DNA from 3 places in the Mesorhizobium sp. WSM4806 genome. Region 2 is predicted to be linked to each of the others. Evidence: riboswitches for the same ligand, from Rfam matches in the RefSeq annotation. Region 2 holds a riboswitch; each other region holds the start of a gene.
The links. Region 2 has a riboswitch for cobalamin ahead of AC0L2M_RS18030 (ATP-binding cassette domain-containing protein). Riboswitches for the same ligand answer to the same signal wherever they lie in the genome.

Region 1 (5,922 bases), on a different contig from region 2:
ATGCAGGTTTTCGCGCCGGCCCTTCAGCGCCGCCACCACCGTGTCGAGATCGAGATAGTCGTAGCGCAGCGCGATGTTCAACTCGTCGAGCACCAGAAGGCTAATCGATGGATCGGCCATTAGCTCGAGCACCTTGGCCCAGGCAGCCTCGGCGGCGGCGATGTCGCGCTTCAAATCCTGCGTTTCCCAGGTAAAACCCTCGCCCATCGTGTGCCAGACGACCCGGTCGCCGAAAGCGGCAAAGGCGTCCTTCTCGCCGGTATGCCATTTGCCCTTGATGAACTGGACGACGCCGACGCGCCTGCCGTAGCCGAGCATCCTCAGCGCCAGCCCGAAGGCGGCAGTGGTCTTGCCCTTGCCGGGCCCGGTGTTGACGATCAGCAGTCCCTTCTCGACCGTCTTGGCCGCGACCTCGGCGTCCTGCACCGCCTTGCGCTTGGCCATCTTGGCGCGGTGGCGTTGCTCGTCCCTGTCATCGATATCGGTCATATCACTTCACCTTGAGCGGCAGTCCCGTCACCATCAGCAGCACCGTGCCGGCGACGGCGGCGACCTGCTGGTTGAGCCGGCCGGCGGCATCGCGAAACCGGCGGGCAAGCGCATTGTCAGGCACGATGCCCTGGCCGACCTCGTTGGAAACCACGAACCACGGCCCGCGCGGCCGCGACAGCACATCCGCCAGCCCTCGGCATTCGGCCTCAATGTCGCGTTCGGCCAGCATATGGTTGGACAGCCACAGCGTCAGGCAGTCGATCAGGACAGGCCGGCCGTCAGGCAGCGCCCCGATCGCGCCGACGAGATCGAGCGGCGCATCGATCGTCGTCCAACCGTCGCAACGCCGCGCTCGGTGCAGCGCGATGCGTTCGTGCATCTCGTCGTCATAGGCTTGCGCCGTGGCGATGTAGGTCCACGGCGCTGGACAGGCCGTCACCAGGCTTTCGGCATGCGCGCTCTTGCCCGAGCGTGCACCGCCGACGACCAGGGTCAGCTTGCTGCCTGGAGCAGCGCGATCAGGCAAGGCTGTCGCGCAGGCCGGTTGCGGCGCCGGTCAAGCGGCCGCGCACCACGCCGACGACAGCGCCGAGCACCAGCCAGAACACCAGATTGGTCAGCGTCACCGCCACCACGAACTGGTGGTGCAGGCCTTCCGGGATCGGCGATTCGAAACTTTCGGGCTGCGGCGCGCCGACAATATGCGGCGCGACGATCAACGCTACGGCAAGAAGGGCCAGCGGCAGCGATTTGCGAAAGGCGAGCAGCCCGAGACCGGCAGCCGTCGCCACCACGGTCGCCGTCCACCAGATCTGGCGCTGGGCGAAATCGGCCGCCGGCATCGCCGGCAGTTCGGGCGGCAGGCCGAGGTTCGGGGCCAGCGTGAACACCGCGAAGCCGGCAAGGCCCCAGAACAGGCCCTGTCGCCAATTGCCGATGCCGCCGGCGAATTCCGAAGCGGCGACCAGGATCAGCGCAAAGCCGATGCCGGTGACGACGTTGGCAACGACGTTGAAAGCGAAGCGCTCGAAGCCATCGGCCGGCGCCCAGCCTTCCTCTTCCGCGGTGGCTGCTTCAGCCGGCACGGCGCTGCTCATGGCATTGCTGCCTGCTGCGGCCGGCGACAAACCATGGTCATGCGTGTGACCACCGCCGGCCTGTTCGTAGACTTCTGCCTTGAGGATGAGTGGCACGGTGGCGTAGGCCTGCATGCAGGCCAGAACGACGCCGGCCACTAGCCCTGCGATCGCCGCGATGAACACGACGTTGCGAAACAGTGTCATGGTGTCAGCCCCTCGTCAGTGGCCCCCCGTCAGTGGCATGGAAAGCCCATCGAATGGCGATAGTCGTGAGCGGCATTGTGGACCGCATCGATATGCGAGAAGCCGACAAAGCCCATGACGAAAACGCCGAGAAATGCAGCAAGCGCCAACTGCACAAAGCGCGACTGCGAGGAGACGGAAGCGCCGAGCGAGACGGAAGCGGTATTCATGTCTTGTCCTTTCGCCCTCCACCCGAGGGCATAGAAGTCAGTTCTCCTGTCGCCGGCAGGTCTCCTGGCTCGCGGATCAGCGCCCTTCCCCACCTTCCCGAAGAAGCTCTTCCCGAAGAAAATCTTCAGTGGCATATGGAGAGGACTACCGCACACAGTTGCGGGGGCAGCCACGGCATCGGGCGAATTTGCCCCTACCGCATTCCCTCTTGGTTCCAAAACGGAACCGACGACGGCTGCGACTATAGGCAGAATCGCCGCGCCCGGCAAACCAAATTCCGCCAGCTAGCAGCGCGAATGCGCCGTGCCGGCAGACCAGCTTGGTTCCTCGACGCCGCGATCTTGACAGGTTGAAAGCCGATCGTCCGCGCTGCCGCTCACCTGCCTGCCGGCATCCTCTCCCCGTAGAACGGGGAGAGGGGGCGCTGTCATCGATGGTTTCGCCAATCACCAGCGTTGCAAGAAGGGCGCCGGCGTTGCGGCCAGCTTCTTTCGCCCCGTTCACGGGGAGAAATGCCCGGCAGGGCAATGAGGGGCGGCGCCGGCCTCGACCACTGGCTGCGAGCGGCATACGGCGCTTTAGCCTAAGCCCTGGGCATCAATGGGCCCTGTCTTCTTTTGTCCGGGGCAACCATGATAGTCGTCTTGCAGCACTGAATCAGAATTGCGAGACCATGACCATTCCTACGCCGGCCGTTCAGGACCGATCCAGGCGCATCATCGCCATCGACGTCGCCCGCGGCATCGCTTTGCTTGCCATGGCGAGCTACCATCTCACCTGGGATCTCGAATTCTTCGGCTACACCGATCCCGGCCTGACCGCCTTTGGCTGGTGGAAATTCTACGCGCGCTGCATCGCTTCGACCTTCCTGTTCCTGGTCGGCGTCAGCCTGTTCCTCGCCCATGGCAAGCAAATCCGCTGGAACGGCTTCTGGAAACGCTTCGCCATGGTCGGCGGGGCGGCGCTCGCCATATCGGCCGCCACCAGGCTTGCCACACCCGACAGTTTCATCTTCTTCGGCATCCTGCACGAGATCGCGCTCGCCAGCCTGCTCGGCCTGGCGTTTCTGCGGCTGCCGGCGCTGCTGACGCTGGTTGTCGCAGCTTTCGTCATCACCGCGCCGCTCTACCTCAGGTCCGAGATCTTCGATCATCCGGCCCTGTGGTGGGTCGGCCTGTCGGCAACCAACCCGCGCTCCAACGATTATGTCCCGCTGTTTCCATGGTTCGGCGCTGTGCTTGCCGGCATCGCAGCGGCAAAGCTTGCCTTCGCCTCCGGCATGCTGACGCGGCTGGCGGGCCTAACGCCCGGCCGCTGGACTAATCCGCTGGTCTTTATCGGCCGGCACAGCCTCGCCTTCTATCTGATCCACCAGCCGGTGCTGATCGGCTCGGTCTGGCTGACTTCGCAAGTCATGCCGGCAGCCGTCGAAACCAGGCAGGTCACCTTCCTAAAAGAATGCCAGGCATCGTGCGAGCAATCGCGCGACACGGAGTTCTGCAGCAGCTATTGTGTCTGCATGCTCGATACGCTCGAGGGCGAGGCCACGCTTGATCGGCTCTACCGCAACGACCAGGCTGCTGAATGGAAGGCGCATCTCGACGAACTCGCCGGCGCCTGCACTGCCAAGGCCGACGGCACTTTGATGGAGGGAGGAGCACAATGACCGACCATCAGCAGAAACCGGGCCAACAGAAACCGGGACAGCAAAAACCGGGGTTTATACCGTGGCCGCCGCTGATCTATGTCGCGGCCATCGCCGTCAGCATCGCGCTTGGCTTGCTTTATCCGCTGCCATGGATCGGCGGCCTTTTGGGCGATATCCTGTTCGCGGCCGGCTGGGTGGCATTGTTCGGCGTCGTCGCACTCTGGTTCACGGCGATCCGCATCATGATCCGGGCAAAGACGACGCTCCACCCGAACGCCGTGCCGGACCATCTGGTTACATCGGGCCCCTTCGCCGTCAGCCGCAATCCGATCTATCTGGCCAACACGCTGCTGATGATCGGCGTTGCCCTTATCTCGGGGAACGTATGGTTCCTGCCGCTGGCGATTATCGCCGCCTTCGCAACGCAGAAAATGGCGATCGAGGGCGAGGAAAAAGTTCTGGCAACGAAATTCGGCAAGAAATACCGGGATTACGCAAAAAGGGTGCGCCGCTGGATTTGAGGCGGCAACCGGAGCGGAGCGTACATTTGAGTAGGTGAGCATCGGAAGCGCAGAAAGCCACGCTGGCTGGCCGCCAGAGTAGAATTATCAAAAAGGCCGATCAGGTGTTGACGCCAAGCTCCACCAGCCGCTCGACGCAGGACTCTTCGGCCTGGTCGAGTTCGGCCAGGGTCTCTTCGAGATCGCGGCGCTTCTGGCGCAGATCCTCGCGCTTTTCCTCGATGCGCTTGATCATCAGATTGAGCTGACCGACCTCGCCGGGCGGCTCCTTGTACATCTGGATGATTTCGCGGATCTCGTTGATCGAAAAGCCGAGCCTCTTGCCGCGCATGATCTGGCGGATGAGGTGCCGGTCCGACGGGCGAAACAGCCGCGTGCGGCCGCGCCGTACCGGCTGCACCAGCCCCTCGTCCTCGTAAAAGCGCAGCGTCCGCGTCGAAACATCGAATTCGCGGGTCAGTTCGGTTATCGAATAATATTCCCGCATCATTACTCCAAATGCCCGGCCGCGCTGCGAGTTCCAACCATGCGGTCTCGCTATCCGCACGCGTGTCAGAATCGGCCAGAGGCTGTTCCAAAATCTCGCATGGCATTTACGTAAAAGTCAATTGAGTGGCGTCGCTCACACGCCGAACCACCATGTGGCGAGGCCGAGAAAGGCAAAGAAGCCAACAACGTCGGTAACCGTCGTGACGAAAACCGCCGAAGCCACGGCCGGGTCGATCTTGAACCGGTCGAGCAGCAGCGGGATCAGGATGCCGGCAAGTGCGGCCACGAACATGTTGATGATCATCGCCGCGGCGATGATGCCGCCCAGATTGGGATCGCGGAACCAGGCGGCCGCGACGATGCCGATCAGGATGGCGAAGATGATGCCGTTGATGAAGCCCACCCCCATCTCGCGGCGGATGATGCGGCCGGCATTGTAGATGTCGAGGTCCCTGGTCGCCAGCGCCCGCACCGTGACCGTCATGGTCTGCGAGCCGGCATTGCCGCCCATGCCCGCCACGATCGGCATCAGCACCGCCAGCGCCACGATGTGCTCGATCGTGCGGTCGAACAGGCCGATCACCGAGGCCGCCAGGAACGCCGTCAAAAGGTTGACGAGCAGCCACGGAACGCGCGAGCGCGAGGTCGAAAGGATGCTGTCCGACAATTCTTCGTCGCCGACACCGCCCATGCGCAGCAGATCCTCCTCGGCTTCCTGCTGGATGACGTCGACCACGTCGTCGATAGTCAGCACGCCGACCAGCCGCTCGTTCTCGTCGACGACGGCAGCAGAGAGAAGGTCGTATTGTTCGAATTCGCGCGCCGCCTCCTCCTGGTCCATCGTCGCCGGAATGGCGTGCCTGGTCTCATGCATCACCTCTTCGACCTTGATCGAGCGCTTGGTGCGCAGGATCTGGTCGAGGTCGATGGCGCCGAGCAGCTTGAAGCTCGGATCGATGACGAAAATCTGGCTGAAGCGGTCGGGAAGGTTGTTGTCCTCGCGCATGTAGTCGATGGTCTGGCCGATCGTCCAGAATGGCGGCACCGCGACGAACTCGGTCTGCATGCGGCGGCCGGCGGTCTCTTCGGGATAGTCGAGCGAGCGGCGCAGCCTGATCCGCTCGGTGAACGGCAGTTGCGACAGGATCTCGTCCTGGTCTTCCTTTTCGAGATCCTCGAGAATGTAGACCGCGTCGTCGGAATCGAGGTCCTGCACCCCCTGGGCAATCTGGGCGTTGGGCAGGCTGTCGACGATGTCGCGGCGGATAGCCTCGTCGAC
Region 2 (5,922 bases):
TCGATTTTCAGCCGCGCCACTGGAAAGGTCTTGAGCGCACTGAGGCTGGAGTAGCCTGTTCCGAAATCGTCGATCGAGATCTGAACGCCCAGGTTTTGCAGCTGGTTCATCGTTGCGACCGCCAGGTCGATATCCTGCATGATCAGGCTTTCGGTCACCTCCAGCTCGAGATATCTGGCCTCCAGACCGCTGACTTTCAGGGCATCGGCGACGCGGCCGATCAGGTTCTTTTCCCTGAATTGCCGCGTCGACACATTCACGCAGACGGTCATCGGCGGCAGGCCGGCATCCTGCCATGCCTTGTTCTGCCGACAGGCCTCGTGCAGGACCCAATCGCCGATCGGCACGATCAGACTTGTCTCCTCGGCCGTCGGAATGAAGGCGTTCGGTGCCATCATGCCCCGCGTCGGATGATTCCAGCGAAGCAACGCTTCGACGGCAAAGACGAGGCCCGACCGAAGGTCGACCTGCGGCTGATAAAACAGCGCGAATTCCGAACGGGCCAGGGCGTTACGCAAGTCCTCCTGAAGCACGAATTTCTCATGCGCTCTGGTGTTGAATTCGGGAGCGTAGAACTGGAAATTGTCGCGGCCGAATTCCTTGGCGCGATACATGGCCGCATCGGCATTGGCCAGCAGCGTGTCGGGGTTGGCCCCATCCTTGGGGTAGCTGGCGATGCCGATACTGGCCGTCGCCCTCAGCCGATGTGCTCCGAGCTGAACCGGCTCTGCAATCGCCACCCGAATTGTTTGCAGGGTCTCGGAGATGAGATCGACATTCGTCGGTTGATCGAACAGAACGACGACGAATTCGTCGCCACCAAGCCGCACGACCGTATCGGTCGCCCTTACGCGCTCGACGATACGGCCGGCTACGGTCTTCAACAGCTCGTCCCCGGCATTGTGGCCAAGCGTGTCATTGACGAGTTTGAAATTGTCCAGATCGATGAACACCACCGTCACCCAGCGATCGTATCGCTGCGCGTAGAGGATCGCCTGCGAAAGCCGGTCCTCGAGCAGAGCGCGATTGGGCAGTCCGGTCAGCACATCATGGTTGGCCATGAAGTGGATCCGATCTTCGGCCAGCTTGCGCTCGATGGCGATCCCGGCAATACGCGTCGTGAAATCGATGAGCCGGGTCTCGGCCGCGGTCGGCTCGCGCACGGTCATCGAGTACATGGCAAAGGCGCCCAGCACAGCGCCCTGGTGCGACAGGATCGGGGTCGACCAGCACGAACGGTAGCCATAGGCCGCCGCCAATTCGCAGTGATCGTGCCAAAGCGGGTCGTGCATGATGTCCGCGACAATGACTGGCTCGCGCCGGTAGGCAGCGGTTCCGCAGGATCCCATTTTGGGGCCGACGGCGATCCCGTCGATGGCGCTCGTATAGGCCTTTGCCAAGCTCGGCGCGGCGCCGTGCCGCAAGTGGCTGCCATCCTTGTCGAGCAACAGGACGGAACCGAATATCCCAGTCAACTGAGACTCGGCGAGGCGCATGAGGCAGTCGAGCACATCTTCGAGCGGGGCGCTCGTCGCGATCATTTCCAGTATCTGCGCCTGCCCGTCTCGAAGGGTGTCCGCTTGCTTGCGGGCGGTGATGTCGTGGGCGATGCCGACCAGACCGAAGATATCGTTTTGAACATTGCGCAACGGCACCTTCGTCGACGAAAACCATTTGCCGGCGCCTGACGCATCGACAACGAACTCTTCCTCATCGATCATCGGCTGTCCGCTGCGCAGCACGCCTTGCTCGATGGCGCGAAACTTCTGCGCAAGGTCGGGGGCATGAAGATCGGAATCGGTCAAACCGATCATGTCACTGGTTTTGGCCTTGCCGCTGTCGGAAGCAATGGCCCTGTTGGCGACGACGAAGCGGCTTTCGGTGTCCTTCACCCACAGGTAGTCGGGCACCCAGTCGATCAGCGTTTGCAGCGAGATGCGCTCGTCGACGATCAGGCGATTGGCGGTGAGTTCCGTTATGTCCTCATGCGTGGCCACCCATCCGCCGTCAGGCATCGGCTGATGGCAGATCTGAATTGTCCGGCCGTCGGTGAGATTGGCGGTCCAGTTTCTCAGGGTCGTGCCCGAATTGACCGCTCGGGCGAATGCGAGATAAGCGTCGCTGGCCATCGCGGATGTCCCGGCAGCGATGCGGCGTTCGACGATTTCGCCCAGCGTCCGGCCGGGGCGCAAATGCTCGGGTGCAATGCGGTAAATTTCCGCATAGCGGCGGTTGCACAGGATCAGCCGTTCAGCGGCGTCGAAAAAGCAGATGCCTTGCGAGATGTTGTCGATCGCCGTCTCGAATCGCAGCGCCTGTTGCTCGAGTGTTGCGATCGTAGCCCTGAGTTCGCGCTCGAGCGTCTCGTACGAGGAGCCCGCCAGTTTCGCCAGCGTGGCAAGCTCGGTCGATTCGGGCGCCTGGGCGGCTTGCCTCGATGATTTCGTGACCAAACACAGTTCCTCCGGTTCGGCGCCTGGCGCAAAGCAAGGAAAGCTCGCTGCAAGCTAAGCGACCGCATAGTGGTCCAGATATACTAATGGCATGTGAACCGGGTCGATGCCGGGGCATGGCGCAGTTCTTGCCTTCTCCCCTTGTGGGAGAAGGTGGATCGGCGCGCAGCGCCGAGACGGTTGAGGGTGCTGGCCGGAGCGCTGTCGGTTCCAAGCTGGAGCACCCCTCATCCGGCCGCTTCGCGGCCACCTTCTCCCACAAGGGGGCCCACAAGGGGAGAAGGTGGAGCCAATCTCGTGCAGGCCCATCGCACATGATGGCCGATCCTGCCGGTGAAAATCTCGACGGGCGGTTCGGCGCGCTGCGCCGGTCCCAGAGGTCAGTCCAAAGACTCGGCATTGTGCCAGAAGCCGGCAAGTGTGCATGGCAGCCCATCATGAACGATTGCGAATGAGCATGGTGACCACGAAGAAAGCGCCGACCGAACTGGTGATGATGCCGATCGGCAGTTCCTGCGGCGGCAGCAGCGTGCGCGCCAGTCGGATGGCGCAGCCGAAGCACGTCGACGCCGAAAATCTCGCGGATCAACTGCTTGGTCAGCGCCTCGCGCGGACCGGCGAGTGCCTGCAGCCGGGCCTCGTTCATCACCGCGACCCTGGTGGCAAATGGCGTGACCAGCGACAGATCATGCAGCACCGCCACGACGGTCATGCCAAGCTGCGATACGAGTTCGAGAAGTTCGCTGCGGGCGCGCGGATCGAGATGATTGGTCGGTTCATCGAGGAACAGGATTTTCGGCTCCTGGGCGATGGCGCGCGCCAACTGGGCGCGTTGCCGCTCACCACCCGACAGCGAGCCGATCGTGCGGCCGAGCAGCGGCAGCAGGCCAGTTCTGCGAAGCGCTTCGACGACGACGTCGCGTTGCTCGCTCCTGCGTCGCCAGCCGGCATGCGGGACCCGCCCAAGTCCGACGTAGTCGATCACGGCAAGCCGCGGATCGGGCTGATCGGTCTGGCCGACGACCGCCATGTGCAGCGTCCGCTCGGCGGCCGGAAATGTCTCCAGCCGGCGTCCGGAAAATCTCACACCTCCCGCGCTCGGACGCAGCGTGCCGCATAGCATGCGCAGCAGCGTCGTCTTGCCGGCGCCGTTGGGACCGATGATGGCGAGGCGGTCTCCCGCCGCGACGGAAAGGCTGACCGCACTGACCAGGCGCTGGCCATTCGCCGTGGCGCTCAGTTCACGCGCTTCAAGAAGAGGCTGGCAGGCATCCAACTTACCGTCACTTTCTCAAATGGCGACGGAAGGAAGCTGGACCGGCCGACAAGACCGATGTCCACGTCTCCTCCCGGCACACCCCGTCCGGTCAACTCGTGCGATGGCAGGTCTCCTGGCTCGCGGGTCCTTGCGCCATCCTGCCTTCCCAGCCTTGGCCAGTGGCATTTCGGATTTTGCTCGCCGCTTACAGTTGCGGGGGCAGCCACGGCCTCGATCCGAAGATCTCACCGTGTTCCCTTTTCACCCCTCGCCTTTCGGCTTGGGGACCATCAGTCAGCCACCCTAGTTTTCCGCCAATCCCAGCGCAATAAATTTCCGGGTTCCGGAGTGCCCCGCGAGCAATGGTCTTGTCAGAACGAGCATACCGAATCTCGTAATGTAATAACGTTACTACTTAAAAGACAACGCCTGCGCCTGTCAACCCCTTCGCCCAACGCTTTCGGCTTGCCGATCACCGTCGCATTGCGCGGTGCGCAATTTCGATCAAACTGCCTCCACCAGTAAGCGATACCATGACCTGGCCAATGCGCAGTCCCACAGCGAGGAGCCATATGAACCCGACCGAGAAAGCGCTGTGGTTCGTCGAAAGCCATCTGCCGGAGGCCATCTCGCTCGACGATGTCGCCAACAGCAGCGGCGTGTCGCGCTTTCACGTGACGCGGGCTTTCGGTGCGGCGACCGGACGTTCGGTGATGGGCTACCTGCGTTCTCGCCGCCTGACCGAGGCGGCGCGCAGGCTCGCCGCCGGCGCACCGGACATCCTCTCGGTCGCGCTCGACGCCGGCTATGCCTCGCATGAGGCTTTCACCCGTGCCTTCCGCGACCAGTTCGGCACCACGCCGGAACTGGTGCGCGCGCAAGGCTCGCTCAAAAACCTCGATCTCGTGGAGCCGATCCTGATGGACCAGTCCTTCCTCACCAATCTCGAGCCGCCGCGTTTCGAAACCAGCCGGCCGTTCCTCATCGCCGGTCTCGGCGAGCGCTACAGCTGCGAAACCAGCGCCGGCATCCCGATGCAGTGGCAGCGGTTCGGCCCCTATATCGGCAACATTCCAGGCGAGGTCGGCGACGTCGCCTATGGCGTCTGCGTCAACGGCGACGATGCAGGCAATTTCGACTATATCGCCGGCGTCGAGGTGTCCGATTTTTCGGACCTGCCGAAGGAGTTTTCGCGCGTACGCGTGCCGATGCAGAAATACGCCGTGTTCGCCCATCGTGGCCACATCTCGACCATCCGCCGCACGGTCAACACGATCTGGAACAAATGGCTGCCGGCCTCCGGGCACAAGATTGCCGACGCGCCCGAATTCGAGCGCTACGGCCCCGAATTCGATCCGCGCAGCGGCAATGGCGGGCTGGAAGTCTGGATACCGGTCGGGTGAGGAAGGGCCAGTTTTCAACTTGTGTTGGAGACTAGTGTCGAGGCGCTCCGCCTTATCTTGCCTACTCCCCTTGTCCCACAAGGGGAGTAGGGAAAGACGCTACAACTCCAGGTTCCAGTTCTGGCCGACCAGATCCTTGCCGAAGGCGTGGTGGCGTTCCTGATTGGCCAGCTTGAACCCGGCCGCCTCGTAGATGCGGCGCGCTGAGGTGAGCACGTCGTTGGTCCACAGCGTCAACGTCTTGTAGCCCTTGGCACGGGCAAAGCGGATGCATTCCTCGACCAGCCGCCTGCCGATGCCGAGACCGCGCGCCGAGGGTTCGACGTAGAGCAGGCGCAGCTTCGCCACCGCGTCCGACTGGCGCACGACGAAGACCGAGCCGACGACTTCCCCTTCCCGCTCGGCGATCCAGCTGCGTTCCCATTTCGGATCGTAGGATTTGGCGAAAGCGCCGAGGATTTCGGCGACCAGCGCCTCATAAGTTTCGTCCCAGCCATATTCCTGCGCGTAGAGCAGGCCCTGGCGATGGATGATCCAGCCGATGTCGCCGACCTGCAAGGACCGCAGCATGTAAAGGACCTTGGGCTCTGCACTCTCGCCCAGTAGGTGCTGCACCGTCTGCATCGCCTTGACCAGCCTGTCCTGTTCCGGTGCGGAAAGCCGCTCGAGCAGGGCCGCGACCTGATCGTGCGAACCCTGGTTCAGCGGCGCGAACGCCGCTCTTCCCGCCGGCGTCAGCGCAATCGACGAGCGCCGCGCATCGGCTCGCGTCGCCACGCGCTCGACCAGACCACGCTCCTCGAATTTT
Region 3 (5,922 bases), on a different contig from region 2:
AACAGCGCCCCTGGCCTTCGTACCACCTCGAAGCAGGAGGCTCGGACGGCGGCTTGGTTCAATTGCTGGTTGATCTCCTGCCCCACGGCGATGGCCATCACACACAAGACCTACAGCGCCTGGAGGCGATACAGGGGGCGCGGTCCAAGGTGGCCGCCTGCTTGTCCTGAAACTTAGTCCCAATGGAGCGCGAAGCTGATATGAACAATTCGACTGGCGGCGCCATCGCGGAGCCTGACACTTACGGGTGGCCTCACCTGGCTGCCGTAGATTCTCTCGTTCACGAGCTGCTTGTAAGACAGGAGCGCCAGGAGCGGACGACCCTCAAACTTATCGCCTCCGAGAACTTCGCGTCCTCGGCGGTGTTGGAAGCGACCGGGTCTATTTTCACCAACAAGTATGCCGAGGGATATCCCGGCGCGCGCTACTACGCCGGAAACGAGATCGTCGATGAGCTTGAGAACCTCGCCATCGGGCGATTGAAGGCGCTATTCGGCTGTGAACACGCCAACGTGCAGCCTTATTCCGGCTCGCCGGCCAATCAGGCTGTCTGTCGAGCGCTGTTGTGTCCGGGAGACAAGATGATGGGCTTGACCCTCCCCGGCGGCGGGCATCTGACTCACGGTTGGGTCGTCAACTTCTCCGGCACTGACTATCAGCGAGTTCCGTACGGGCTGCACGAAAAGACGCAGCAGATTGACCATGACCGCTTGCGCGAGACGGCCAAACGGGAACGACCGAAGCTCATTTGGGTCGGCGGAACTGCTTATCCGCGTATCTTTGACTATGAGGCAATGGCCGAAATCGCTTCGGAGGTGAACTCCTATCTGGTGGCCGACATCGCCCACATCAGCGGCCTAGTTGTCGCAGGAGTGCATCCGAATCCTGTTGGCCATTGCGATGTGGTCACCAGCACCTCTCATAAATCGATCCGCGGCCCCCGTGGTGGCTTCATCTTGTCGAGGAATGAAGACCGCTATCAGGCGCTCTATCATTCCAAGAGCAAACACGATCTGGCCAAACGCATAGACCGTGCCGTGTTCCCTCTCCTCCAGGGCGGACCGCATATGAATACGATTGCCGCGCTAGCTGTCGCTCTGCACGAAGCAGGGAATCCGTCCTTCCGCGTGTACGGTCAGCAAATCGTCCACAACGCCAAGGCTCTGGCCCACGCGCTTCTGGAGCGAGGTTATGAACTCGTCACCGGGGGCACTGACAATCACATGCTGATCCTTGATCTTCGGGACCGGCCGCTATCCGGGAAAGCCTATGCCGAGCGCTTGTCGCAAGCGGGCATCATTACGAATTTCAACATGGTGCCGGGCGACCGGCGCCATCCCGCGCTCACCAGCGGCATACGCTTAGGCACGCCAGCAGTGACGTCTGTGGGCATGCGCGAGGCGGAAATGGTGCAGATTGCCGCTTTCATCGACCTGGTCTGTCGCCAGCCCGATGATTCGGACGTGCATGCCAGGGTGCGCAGAGACGTTGCCGACTTCTGCGCTGCGTTCGACGTGCCTGGCATCTCCGACAGGTAAGACGACCAGATCAACTGTCACATCCAATTCCAACGTTTGAAGCGAGGACATTCCATGACCAGACAATTCGTGTTCTCTTCCGAATCCGTCGGCGCGGGACATCCCGACAAGATGGCCGACAATATCTCAGATGGCGTCCTCGATGCGATCCTCCGCAAGGATCCTACGGCTCGTGTTGCTTGTGAAGCGTTGGTGAAGTCAGGGATGGTCGTTCTGGCTGGCGAGATCACCAGCGAAGCGCAGATCGACTACAGCCAAGTTGCCCGCGATATCATCTTGGACATTGGATATGACGACGATGCGATCGGCTTTGACGGCCGGCGTTGCGCCGTGATCTTGGCCTTGACCGAGCAGTCGCCTGACATCAGCCAGGGCGTCGACGAGGGACGAGGGCAGGATCTCGAGCAGGGAGCGGGGGATCAGGGTCTCATGTTCGGGTATGCGTGCAACGAGACCGAAACATTGATGCCGTTGCCAATCCAACTCGCTCACGAATTGACAAAAAAACAGGCAGAGGTGCGCCAAACCGGACGCCTTGGCTGGCTTCGCCCGGACGTTAAATCTCAAGTGTCCGTCCGTTATGAGGGTTTGCGCCCGGTAGCGCTTGATACCATAGTCCTGTCGACGCAGCATGACGAGGAGGTCTCACAAGCCACAGTCCGCGAAGGCGTCATTGAGGAGATCATAAGGCCGGTCTTGCCCCACGACTTGGATACGACGGGGATAAGATTCCTGGTCAATCCAACAGGCCGGTTCGTGGTCGGTGGGCCGCGCGGCGACTGCGGGCTCACCGGACGCAAGATCATCGTCGATTCCTACGGTGGGATGGGGCGTCACGGCGGCGGCGCCTTTTCGGGCAAGGACCCGTCCAAGGTTGATCGCTCGGCCGCCTATGCGGCGCGGTACGTCGCAAAAAATGTCGTTGCAAGCGGCCTTGCGGATGTCTGCGAGGTTCAGCTTGCCTACGCGATCGGTGTGGCCGCGCCGGTGTCTATCCTGATCAATACCTTCGGAACCGCAAAGATCGACGAAAAAAGGATCGAGCGCGTCGTTCTTGAGCTTTTCAATCTTCGACCGAAAGGCATCATCAAGATGCTTGATCTCTTACGCCCAATATACCGCAAGACCGCGACATACGGACACTTCGGCCGCGAAGAGCCGGAGTTCACGTGGGAAAGGACGGACAGAGCTGAGGACCTGCTGCGTGAGGCAGGACCGGCAGCAGCGTGATGCGCCGATGTTGGATGCAGCGGCATACGGCAACTCCATTCCACACCTGCAAAAACCCGCCCGCGCCCGGCGCGGCAGAGGGTGGGTTTTTGGCGGAGATATGAATAGATGCTGGACTATGACGTGCTTTGTATCGGTAATGCCATTGTCGACATCATCGCCCAGTGCGACGAGGCATTCCTTGAGACGAACGGCATCATCAAGGGCGCGATGAACCTGATCGACACGAGGCGCGCCGAGCTGCTCTACAGCCGCATGGGCCCGGCCATCGAAGCCTCCGGCGGCAGCGCCGGCAACACGGCGGCGGGCGTCGCCAGCTTCGGCGGCCGCGCCGCCTTCTTCGGCAAGGTCTCGAACGACACGCTCGGCGAAATCTACGCCCATGACATGCACGCCCAGGGCGTGGCCTTCGACACCAGGCCGCTCGATGGCGAACCGCCGACGGCGCGCTCGATGATCTTCGTCACGCCGGACGGCGAGCGCTCGATGAACACCTATCTCGGCGCTTGCGTCGAGCTCGGTCCGGAGGATGTCGAGGCGGACAAGGCGTCGGGCGCCGCCGTCACCTATTTCGAGGGCTATCTGTGGGACCCGCCGCGCGCCAAGGAAGCGTTCCGGCAGACGGCGAAGCTCGCCCACGCAGCCGGGCGCGAAGTGTCGATGACATTGTCGGATTCGTTCTGCGTCGACCGCTACCGCGAGGAGTTTCTGGAGCTGATGCGCTCGGGCACCGTCGACATCGTGTTTGCCAACAGCCACGAGATCAAGTCGCTGTACCAGACCGCCTCGTTCGACGAGGCACTGGCGCAGATCCGCACGGATTGCAGGATCGCCGCCGTGACCTGTTCTGAAAAGGGCTCGGTGATCGTGCGCGGCGGCGAGACCGTGGTGATCAAGGCGACCGCGATCAAGGAACTGGTTGACACGACAGGCGCCGGCGATCTCTATGCCGCCGGCTTCCTGCATGGCTACACGCAAGGCCGCGACCTGCAGACCTGCGGCGACCTTGGCTCACTGGCGGCCGGATTGGTGATCCAGCAGATCGGCCCCAGACCCCGGCAGAATTTGCGCCGCGAGGCTGAACAGGCGGGTTCGCTGTAGGGCGGCATTTCCGCCACGTGTTGCCCACCTTCCTGTTGTGCAGGCTGTCCAGACGAGCGCGTGTAAATCGAACGCGTACCAGTCCGAGAAGGATGGCGGTTTTTCTCCAAATTTCTGGTTGTTGAGGCTCAGGACTTGTCGCACTTCGGGCCAGTACTGCCGCCCGATCATGAATGGCCAACACGCGCCATTTTTGACGAAGTTCGTTTTGGGACGGAATCGTACAAATGGCAGATTGCCCGAGCGGCGAGGCACAGCCTGCGCAGACCGGAGAGTGGCGCAGAAGGCTCAGCTCTACGGCGACCTGCGACTTGGGAACGCGCCGCAGGTAAACAGTTCACATAAACACATAAACATTTCTTTATACGTTATTGACAACAATGCGAGCTGCTGCGATTGTCCGCATGTCGTGGTTCTCCGCAAGGTGTTGCCGTAGCGGAGCTAAGAGGGAAACCGGTGCAATGCCGGCGCTGCCCCCGCAACTGTAAGCGGCGAGCCAACCCACCAATGTCACTGGGCGACCTGCCCCGGGAAGACGGGGCAGAGGCTGTGACCCGCGAGCCAGGAGACCTGCCACGGTGAACAACGTCCACGGGCGGGGTGTCTGGTGGCCGCGGCAGCTCGGTGTTCATGCCGGCCTGCTAGCGCCTTCCTTGTCCCCGCCCCAACCATCGGGGTATGGAATGAATGTCTCCCAGCAAGTTCCCATAGCAACGCTTGGCATGCCGCGTGTCGGTCGCCGGCGAGAACTGAAATTCGCGCTCGAAAGCTACTGGTCCGGAAAATCTTCTGCTGCCAACCTTCTCGCGACGGCGAAGGCACTCCGTGCCGCCAGCTGGAGCGAGCAGCATGATCGCGGCGTGTCGAAAATCCCGTCGAACGACTTCTCACTGTATGACCATGTGCTCGACACCGCAGCAATGGTCGGCGCCGTGCCAGCTCGTTACGGCTGGACGGGCGGCGAGGTCCCGCTCGACATCTACTTCGCGATGGCGCGCGGGACGCAAGGCGATACTGCGGGTTGTGGACACGCCAGTCACGGGCATGCGGTTCAGGGGCAGCGCGTAACCGCGATGGAAATGACCAAATGGTTCGACACTAACTACCACTACATCGTGCCGGAGCTGAGCCAGGATCAGACATTCGCCCTCTCGTCGACGAACCCAGTCGATCACTTTCTGGAGGCAAAAGAGCTTGGCATCCATACACGCCCGGTCATCCTTGGACCGGTCACCTTCCTCAAGCTGGCGAAGTCTCCCGACCAGGGTTTCGATCCGATAGCGCTCCTACCGCGGCTGCTGCCCGTCTACGAGCAACTCCTGCGGACGCTGGAGCTCTCGGGGGCGGACTGGGTGCAGATTGATGAGCCGGCGCTTGTGCTCGATCTTAACCCGAACGAACGAGCTGCCTTCGAATTCACATACGGCCAGCTGTCGAAAGCCGCGCCCAAGTTGAAAATTATGCTGGCGACCTATTTCGGGCCGCTGGGAGACAATCTGGAGACCGCGCTTTCGCTGCGCCTGGCGGGCCTACATCTCGACCTCGTGCGCGCTCCCGAGCAGTTGGAGACGGTTGGTCGGCTCGCACCGAAGGATCTGGTGCTCTCACTTGGCTTGATCGACGGCCGCAACGTCTGGCGCGCGAATCTGGCTGCCATTCTCGACCGCATCAAGCCGATCGTTGCCGGCTGGCCGCTGGATCGCGTCGAGATTGCGCCTTCCTGCTCGATGCTTCATGTGCCGATGGACCTGCGGATGGAGACCGCGCTCGATGTGGATGTCAGTTCGTGGCTGGCATTTGCCGCCCAGAAGAGTGAAGAGCTGCTTGTGCTGGCCCAAGCCTTATCCGAAGGCAGGGAGGCCGTAGCAGGCGCACTGAAAGCTTCTGCCGAGGCGGCCGCCGCGCGCGCAATGTCTACAAAGGTCCATGATCCGCTCGTCCACGGTCGAATTAGCAGCATTGACGGCGTCATGAAGCAACGAAAGAGCGCATTTGCCAAGCGCTCGAGAGTCCAGGCCGACACGCTCCGCCTGCCGCCGTTCCCGACGACGAC

Region 1: it holds a riboswitch for cobalamin, as region 2 does, so the genes downstream of both, AC0L2M_RS04250 (CbtB domain-containing protein) here and AC0L2M_RS18030 (ATP-binding cassette domain-containing protein) in region 2, are expected to answer to the same signal.
Region 3: it holds a riboswitch for cobalamin, as region 2 does, so the genes downstream of both, metE (5-methyltetrahydropteroyltriglutamate--homocysteine S-methyltransferase) here and AC0L2M_RS18030 (ATP-binding cassette domain-containing protein) in region 2, are expected to answer to the same signal.

The regions. Positions count from the first base shown of each region.
Region 1 covers NZ_JBVVQZ010000002.1:338,397-344,318, forward strand. The annotation lists gene cobO (cob(I)yrinic acid a,c-diamide adenosyltransferase) at 1-489, opposite strand, end outside; gene cobU (bifunctional adenosylcobinamide kinase/adenosylcobinamide-phosphate guanylyltransferase) at 491-988, opposite strand; gene AC0L2M_RS04245 (CbtA family protein) at 1,011-1,775, opposite strand; gene AC0L2M_RS04250 (CbtB domain-containing protein) at 1,805-1,984, opposite strand; cobalamin riboswitch at 2,022-2,230, opposite strand; gene AC0L2M_RS04255 (heparan-alpha-glucosaminide N-acetyltransferase) at 2,659-3,651, shown strand; gene AC0L2M_RS04260 (methyltransferase family protein) at 3,648-4,154, shown strand; gene AC0L2M_RS04265 (MerR family transcriptional regulator) at 4,255-4,641, opposite strand; gene mgtE (magnesium transporter) at 4,777-5,922, opposite strand, start outside.
Region 2 covers NZ_JBVVQZ010000011.1:101,233-107,154, forward strand. The annotation lists gene AC0L2M_RS18020 (EAL domain-containing protein) at 1-2,453, opposite strand, end outside; partial or broken gene AC0L2M_RS18025 (iron ABC transporter permease) at 2,889-2,993, opposite strand; partial or broken gene AC0L2M_RS18030 (ATP-binding cassette domain-containing protein) at 3,280-3,729, opposite strand; cobalamin riboswitch at 3,818-4,018, opposite strand; gene AC0L2M_RS18035 (AraC family transcriptional regulator) at 4,284-5,114, shown strand; gene AC0L2M_RS18040 (bifunctional helix-turn-helix transcriptional regulator/GNAT family N-acetyltransferase) at 5,214-5,922, opposite strand, start outside.
Region 3 covers NZ_JBVVQZ010000025.1:44,520-50,441, reverse strand. The annotation lists gene AC0L2M_RS30155 (hypothetical protein) at 1-98, opposite strand, end outside; gene AC0L2M_RS30150 (serine hydroxymethyltransferase) at 201-1,538, shown strand; gene metK (methionine adenosyltransferase) at 1,593-2,768, shown strand; gene AC0L2M_RS30140 (adenosine kinase) at 2,877-3,869, shown strand; cobalamin riboswitch at 4,263-4,461, shown strand; gene metE (5-methyltetrahydropteroyltriglutamate--homocysteine S-methyltransferase) at 4,577-5,922, shown strand, end outside.